Regions from separate parts of the Photobacterium sagamiensis genome, predicted to be linked through region 2. Evidence: riboswitches for the same ligand, from Rfam matches in the RefSeq annotation. Region 2 holds a riboswitch; the other holds the start of a gene.
The links. A riboswitch is a leader RNA that binds a small molecule or an ion and turns the genes downstream of it on or off. The one in region 2 is predicted to bind thiamine pyrophosphate.

Region 1 (4,163 bases), on a different contig from region 2:
CCAATAGACTTTTAAATACACATGTATTATATATTCTAGTGTTTGCTGCATAACTCCATGATTAGATTAGTTTTTCAAAACATTTACTACATGGAGAAAGAAGGTGAAAAGAAGCAACCTGAACAGGCGAACATTGATGAACGTTATCCGGTTTCGCAAGCCGTACGTAGCTGAAGATTTTGAGGTAACTTCATTTGATCTGAAAGTCAGGAAAGATAGCTATAGCTTACGAAAAATCAAGAAGATTGAGTTAAGAGAATTGAGTCTCAAGGACAATCTGTTAAGGAGCTTATCGTTGGCTTTGGTGCTCTCAGCAGCTACCTGGGCTTTTGTCCCCCCGGCCGGCTTCGTGATTTTTTTCATCTGCCTGCCTTTTGTGTTTTTAACATATAGAAAGTATGAGCTTCGAGCTGAGTTTCGGGCAACAGACGAGACGGGGGATCAATGGGTTCCAATAGCTCGTTGTTGTACAGAGGAAGAATTTATCGTTCTTAATGCCCTGCAATTAGAGCTTGAGGGCAAACTTTAAACTGTCGGGCTCGTCATTAATTGGCGGGCCTTTTGTCTACCTCGGGTTGAATAGTCATGCATGACCGAGCAACGGAAACCAAGTGGGGTAAAATTTGGCATACAGAATATGACAAGTTGGACAAACTAGAGGAAGCGTTCCCTGGCCGTGTAACAAAACAAGTGAGCGATAATGTAAATATCGTTGTTGAGTTATTGACCAACGACAAGTACATAGATAATCAGTCATAAAGATACATTGCATAGCGCCATTCTACTTACTCCAGAGTGGCGCTTTTATTATAAAAGACTCTGTTAATCATGAACCACCGGCAAAGCCGGTGGTATGATAAAAGCCAATTGTGTTTGCAACGCTGTATTTCGGTGGAATCATCAAAAGCATATGAATATGATCTTTCATCGCATTTCCTTCCACTATCTCCACGCCTTGTTGCCTACACCGCTCTCTCAAAATCTTGCCTATATCTCGACGAATAGAGCCATAAATGGCTTTCTTTCGATATTTAGGCACAAATACGACGTGATAGTTGCAATAATGTGTTATGAGAGCTCGGCTCTGCCATTTTCTCATTTCTGCACGCCTGAACGGCGGAGTCTTTTCGAGGCACACCGCCAGAGGCGGTGGTTTACCAAGATTTAATTACAGGCTCAACGAAGACATGACATTGATTTGCTACTGCCCATTTAATCGAGTGGGCTTGAGTAAGTGAATCATAAATAATGGTCGATGGATGCCATCTGAATCTAAAAATAGTTCAAACGAATCAGGAATGATGCTGAAGCTATTGAGCATCATAATAAAAATGGTCCCAAGCCAGAAAAAGGTGTTAGGATATATGCCTAAACGGTTTACATTCCACTTTTGAATATAATTTATACCGTTTATTGAACAAGTAGTTAGTCGGGGAGCCATAAGGCTGAGACCACTTCGGTGGGACCCGTTGAACCTGATCCAGTTAACACTGGCGTAGGGAACTAACAGTAGTGTCCTCTCTTTCTGGCCAAGTTTTCCTGGCACAGTCTCCACGGCACCTGTTACCCCTGCGCAGCATTTTTAGGGGTAGTCATGACAGCAATTTCAAAAACACCAATTACACTTACCATCGCAGGTTCTGACAGCGGTGGCGGTGCAGGGATCCAAGCCGATATTAAAGCCATTTCTGCTACTGGCGGTTATGCCTGCTCGGTGATCACCGCACTAACAGCCCAGAACACCCAAGGTGTATCTGGCATCTTCCCTGTTTCCCCAGAATTTGTTGAACAACAACTTGATGCGGTATTTAGCGATTTAGACGTTAAAGCCGTGAAAATCGGTATGCTGAGTGATACCACGATCATTCGCGCTGTTGCGAAAAAACTGCGCCAGTATCGGCCTGCACATCTGGTTGTCGATCCTGTTATGGTGGCCACCAGCGGTGATTTACTCTTACAGCAAGATGCCATCTCAACCCTAAAAGATGAACTGATCCCCCTTGCCGATGTGATCACCCCTAACCTGCCTGAAGCTGCCGCCCTGCTTAACTGCGAGCGTCCCACAGCTGAAAGTGACATGGAGGCCATGATTGAGGCACTGCGCCATCTGGGTGCTAAATCTGTACTGCTAAAAGGCGGACATCTGGAACAAGAAGAAAATAGCACCGATCTTCTGATTGTGGCTAATGATGTGCACCGATTCAGTACTAAGCGCATTGCCACCCGAAATACCCATGGCACTGGTTGTACCTTGTCTGCGGCAGTCGCTTCTTATCTTGCACAAGGTTACCCACTACTCGACGCGGTAGCCCATGGCAAAAACTATATTTCAAACGCGATCCTTCATGCTGATGAGCTGGAAATTGGTTCCGGTCATGGCCCTGTGCACCATTTCTTCGCCGGTCATTTCACCCCTGACGCCTAACTAAAAAATAACGAAGCATGACGGTAAAACCATGACGGTAGCAGTATCGGCAATATCCGGGATTGAAGTGAGCTTAACTCACGGACAGCTCCATTATCACAACAGCCACTCTCCGTTGTTTGTGAATTTGAATTTAACCTTACCGAAGGGTAAGTGGACCTGTATTCTCGGCAAAAGTGGTTGTGGAAAAACGTCTCTGTTGCGTTTACTGGCCGGCTTGCTGGACGACAAAGCACAGTGGCAAGGAGAGCTCACAACCTGTAATGGAAAAACACCAGCAAGCCAGGTGGCCTATATGGCGCAACAAGATTTACTGCTGCCCTGGCTGAGTGTGTTAGATAACGTCTGTTTCAGTGTTCGTTTAATGAAAGGTAAGCCGAGTGCTGATGATAAAGTTCGCGCACTCGATCTATTACGCAAAGTTGGCCTAGCCGATTATGCCGGTGCTTATCCCGATAGCTTGTCTGGCGGAATGCGTCAGCGTGTCGCTTTGGCCCGTACCCTGATGCAGGATAAACCGCTGCTGTTAATGGACGAACCCTTCTCGGCCCTCGATGCTGTTACCCGCCATAAACTGCAGAACCTGGCGGCTGAGCTGTTGGCTGATAAAACCGTTTTGCTGATCACCCATGATCCTCAAGAAGCGCTGCGCTTGGGTCACCAAATATTGCTGATGACAGGCTCTCCTGCTGCTGTCAGTTCACTCCCGATACCGTCATCAGCTGCCCCACGCCAATTTGATGCTGAACTGGCGATATTCCAGCAACAGATTATCGAGCAACTGGAGCAAGATTATGGCTGACTTGCAATCTTCACACCCACAGCTGAATGTCCAGTCTGTGTTGCGAAAGCAAACTCTGTCGCAGTCGTCTTCCCATCCTCTCACTCGCATGGTTATCAGCAGCGCAGTGATCCTCGGGTTATGGCAACTGGCAGTGATGGTATTTGAATTACCGAGTTTTATCTTACCGGGTCCGATGGCTGTACTCGAAAAGCTGATCCAACGCTATGACGTTCTGCTCAATCATACCTGGGTAACCGCCTCTGAAGTGGTGCTGGGATTATTGCTCGGCCTGTCTATGGGCCTGTTTTTTGCTCTCCAGATGCTGCTCTTTGATCCGCTGCGTCGCTGGTTGCTGCCTATTTTAATTGCCAGCCAGGCAATCCCTGTCTTTGCCATCGCGCCTATTCTGATGCTGTGGCTGGGTTATGGCATTGCCTCCAAAATCGTGATGGCGGCATTAATCATCTTTTTTCCCGTGACTACCTGCTGTTACGACGGATTAAGACACACCCCTACGGGCTATCTGGATCTGGCTAAAACCATGGGCGCCTCAAAGTGGCAACTGCTATGGCATGTGCGCTTACCTGCGGCTTTACCAGCTCTGGCATCGGGGATCCGTGTCGCGGTTGTTGTTGCGCCAATTGGTGCCGTTGTCGGTGAATGGGTGGGCTCCAGTGAAGGTTTGGGTTACCTGATGTTGCAAGCCAATGCCCGCATGATGATCGATGAAATGTTTGCCGCTTTATTGATCCTGGCCACTTTTTCGATCGGCTTGTACTTTGCTGCCGATTGGCTGCTTAAACGAGCTATACCATGGCAATCCAAGCAATAAATTAAACCGCGAAATTAACGAAATATTTCAACTACACAGCAAGTTAGAAACAACATAAGCAACAACCTCAATACTAATAAAATTAAAAAGGACATTAACTATGAAAAAAATGCTGGCTAAAA
Region 2 (4,163 bases):
GTCAGTAAGATGGCGATACCACTTGATACGGCGATCATGCAGGAAAACCCCGCAATCTTGAGTGAATTCGCGATGGCTTGCCACAATGCGGGCTCGGCCAGTTGCTGGGGGAGTTTACTGTTGAACCCGGCACCGATAACGGCCAGTAAGGGCGGCAGAACGAGCAACAGGGCGAGGCTGATCCAGCTCCAGTCCCAAATTTTTGCCCGGCGATTATCGAGATAATTGGGTTGGTGCTCTGTCACCGAACCCGTCAGGGTTGAAAGTGGTTTCGCAAATCGCTGGGTGAATAACACTAGGCTGCAGCAAATCAGCATTTGCCACAGTGCCAGAACGGCCCCGGCTGCCAGATCGAAGTCATAGCGCAATGCCTGATAAATCGCCAGTTCGATGGTGGTGGCTTTTGGCCCGCCGCCCAGTGACATAATCACCGCAAAACTGGTAAAGCAGAGCATGAAAACCAGACCAATCACATGCGGCAGCTGTTGCCTCAGGCGTGGCCAGGCGATTAGGCGGAATTTACTCCAGCCCGTAATACCCAGGTGTGCCGCCAGTTTGTGCTGTTCAAAAGGGATCCCTTCCAGACTTTGCAGTAACAGGCGGGTAGCTAACGGTAAATTGAGGAACACATGGGCCAGCAAAATGCCGTTTAATCCATAAAGATTAAACGGTAGTGGCTGCTTTAGTATTGCAGCCAGCAGGCCGCTTTTCCCGTAAATCGCCAGCAGGCCAAAGACAGCGACCAGTACCGGTAGCACCAGTGTCATCGCAAATAACCGCAGCAATAAGCTACGGCCGAAAAACTGCCGGCGCGACAGCGCATAGGCAACCGGAATTGCCGGTACTACGCTGAGCAGGGTCGAGAGCAAAGCCTGATAAAAGCTGAATCCCGCCACATGGCGCAGGTAGGGATCTTGCCAGATTAGCAGCGAGTTGAAGTCGGTCGCCTGACTGATCAACGCGGTGATGGCACTGATCACCACGGTAGCGATCAGCCCGGCGGTGATCACGCCCGGCAGGGAAGCACGAAAACGGGTATTCAAAAGTCAGTGACCATTATTCAGAATATTCTTTTTTTATAAGCGCTCTTTAGTCAGAGCGCTTAAGTAAGGGTTCTTGCGTAAGCGCTATTGCGTAAGGGCATTTTGCCATTCACGGATCCAGCCGCGACGTTGTGAAGCCACTTCCTTGGCACTAAATTGCAAGGCTTTCGCTGGCAGGGTTAATTGCTCAAAACCTGCCGGTAATGTTTGTTTGGTGACAGGATACATCCAGTTACCTGTTGGCATCGCTGACTGGAAATCATCACTCAAAATAAACGTCATAAACTGATCGGCCAGTTTGGCGTTTGGACTGTTTTTCAGCTTAGCGGCCACTTCAATCTGCATGTAGTGACCTTCGCTGAAGTCAGCAGCTTGGTATTTGCTCTCTTTGTCAGCAATGATGTGGTAAGCCGGAGACGTGGTGTAAGAGAGCACCATGTCAGATTCCCCTTTAAGGAACATGTTGTAAGCTTCCGACCAGCCCTTGGTGACCGTGACGGTTTTCTTTGCCAGCTGCTGCCAGGCATCCGATGCTTTATCGCCATAGACCGACTTCATCCACAGCATCAGGCCTTGCCCCGGTGTGGAAGTGCGAGGATCCTGATAGATCACGCTGATATCATCACGTTTGATCAGCTCTGCCAGGCTCTTGGGCGGATTAGTCAGTTTTTCCGAGTCATAGACAAAGGCAAAATAGCCGTAGTCGTAAGGGACAAAGGTCGTATCATTCCAGCCATTGGGTAAGTTAACGGCGTCGGTATCAACATTATGCGTTGCCAGTAAGCCTGTTTGCTTGGCTTCTGCCATCAGGTTGTTATCTAATCCCAGCAAGATGTCCGCTTTGGTGCTGCTGCCTTCCAGGCGAACACGGTTTAGAATCGAAACCCCGTCATCAAGCGCGACGAACTCAAGGTTACAACCGCATTGGGCTTCAAAGGCTTTTTCGATGGCCGGGCCCGGTCCCCAGTCTGATGCAAATGAACTGTAGGTATAGACCGTTAAGGTATTGTCACTGGCCCATGCCGAGCCTGCGGCTAATAAAGAGAGAGAAAGAATTGGTAGTAGTTTTTTCACGATGCGCTCCTGATGCCCAACATCCTGCGGGACAATTATTTCAAGTGAGCGAAGGTTGAGAAGGTGTTGCCTTATGCTTTTGCTCTGGTGAAACGAGCAGCGGCTATTTTCTCAATTCCTACGCCAGTATGACCTGGTTCAGGTTCAATGGGTTCTGCGTCAGCAATCTCAGCCTTTGTTGCCTAAACAACATTGACTCCCCAATGAGAACAGTAGCTATTCTAATACCAATTTCATTAATTATCTAACCATTCAGAACACCACTGGGAGTCAAGTTCAAGGATAGCGATTGATAGAAGAGTGGTTCTCTTTTGAAATAGGAATAATCGCTAAGCAGTCCGTTGCCAGCGTAATACTACTCTGCGGATTTCATGGCGGTGCATAGCCTTATTTTGTTTCATTCAGCGTCCAGTCGTAATCATAGCTGATGTGGTTAAGTTGTACTGGAGCGCCTTTCCAGTATTGATTCAGGTGGCTTTGCAGTGCGGTTTTATTGCCAAAATCCACGCCATACCAATCATAGATAGAGGAAAGGCGGACTTTATTGCCTGTCAGCTTGACGCCCTTGGTGTTGTTCACAAAGCGGTTGGCGGCTTGTTCAAGTAAGTCTTCACTATTGCTGGCAGTAAAGGCCTGTGGTTGAAGATCCGGGCACCCCAGGCTGGCACAGTTGACCACGTAGTGGATGCGAGCATCTTGCCAGATCGGGCGCAGAATTCGGTGTTCAATATCATTGAGTGACAATGGTTTGCCATTGATGGTGATCAGCTTTTCATCCCAAGGCCCGAAAGTGAAGAAACCACCTAGCTTGGTAATGGATTTCAGCGGGTAGTTGTTCAGGATCAACTGTACGGTCAGGGCATTATAGAGATTGACCCAGTAGGCAAACTGCTCATCTTGGCGGTAGCGGCGTGGATCGATGGCGGTGAGGGAGCGGATATAGCGGTCAAGCTCCCACTTATCATTATCGGAAACTGCGCGGTAGCGAAACAGGGTCTGTTGTGGTTGTTGAACCAGGTAGTTATCCAAAGTGCGTTGCCAGCGGGTATGATCAATGGCCGCGGTATTGGCTTCATTGCTTTGTTGCCAATAGGGCCACAGATCGGCTTTTGGGGCGGTGCAGCCGGGGCTTGAAACCAGCAGTAATAAAAGCGCGAATATGATACGCATCATAACTCCTTGCGGTTTTTAAGGAAGAGGCTAGATGATATGACCTTGTATTGATAGGTTTTCTTTCAAGTAAAAAGAAGCCATGCTGTAAATAAAAACGCCCAGCATCAATTGAGGCTGGGCGTGAGTTAGTATTTGCTTACGTTAGACAAGAAAAGCGGGGATCTTGCTTTCATACTCTGTAATTTCGTCTTCGTGCTGCAGGGTCAGGCCAATGTTATCCAGACCGTTTAGCAAGCAGTGGCGACGGAATTCATCAATTTCGAATGAATACGATTTTCCGTTAGCGGTCACTGACATCGATTCCAGATCGACGGTGATCTCGGCACCTTCGTTAGCTTCAACATATTGGAATAGCTCATCAACTTCCTGATCGGTCAGGCGAACCGGCACCATTTGGTTGTTGATTGAGTTGCCATAGAAAATATCGGCAAAGCTGGGTGCAATCATCACTTGAATGCCGTAATCAGCCAGTGCCCAGGGGGCGTGTTCACGGGATGAACCACAACCGAAGTTTTCACGTGCCAGCAAAATACTTGCGCCTTGGTAGCGGGGGGCATTCATGATGAAGTCTGGGTTTTCTTGCTGACCCGCATCGTCTAGAAAGCGCCAATCATTAAAAAGATGCTGACCAAAACCGGTGCGAGTCACTTTTTGCAAAAACTGCTTAGGAATGATGGCATCAGTATCAATATTCGCGGTATCAAGTGGAACCACTAATCCTGTGTGTTGTTTAAAACCTGTCATTGTTCGTTCCTTCCTGATTAAGCCGTTGCGGTATCTAAGTCGCGGATATCAACAAAGTGACCGGCACATGCTGCTGCTGCTGCCATTGCTGGACTCACTAGGTGAGTACGACCATCACGACCCTGGCGA

Region 1: another riboswitch for thiamine pyrophosphate. It lies ahead of thiD (bifunctional hydroxymethylpyrimidine kinase/phosphomethylpyrimidine kinase); the one in region 2 lies ahead of thiB (thiamine ABC transporter substrate binding subunit).

Annotation. Positions count from the first base shown of each region.
Region 1 is NZ_JAKJSP010000055.1:16,531-20,693, reverse strand. It holds gene L4D76_RS22755 (hypothetical protein) at 104-529, shown strand; partial or broken gene tnpA (IS200/IS605 family transposase) at 860-1,099, opposite strand; TPP riboswitch at 1,421-1,519, shown strand; gene thiD (bifunctional hydroxymethylpyrimidine kinase/phosphomethylpyrimidine kinase) at 1,595-2,425, shown strand; gene L4D76_RS22740 (ABC transporter ATP-binding protein) at 2,457-3,227, shown strand; gene L4D76_RS22735 (ABC transporter permease) at 3,220-4,041, shown strand; gene L4D76_RS22730 (ABC transporter substrate-binding protein) at 4,142-4,163, shown strand, end outside.
Region 2 is NZ_JAKJSP010000018.1:112,749-116,911, reverse strand. It holds gene thiP (thiamine/thiamine pyrophosphate ABC transporter permease ThiP) at 1-1,043, opposite strand, end outside; gene thiB (thiamine ABC transporter substrate binding subunit) at 1,128-2,117, opposite strand; TPP riboswitch at 2,216-2,330, opposite strand; gene L4D76_RS08485 (DUF547 domain-containing protein) at 2,505-3,287, opposite strand; gene leuD (3-isopropylmalate dehydratase small subunit) at 3,432-4,034, opposite strand; gene leuC (3-isopropylmalate dehydratase large subunit) at 4,052-4,163, opposite strand, start outside.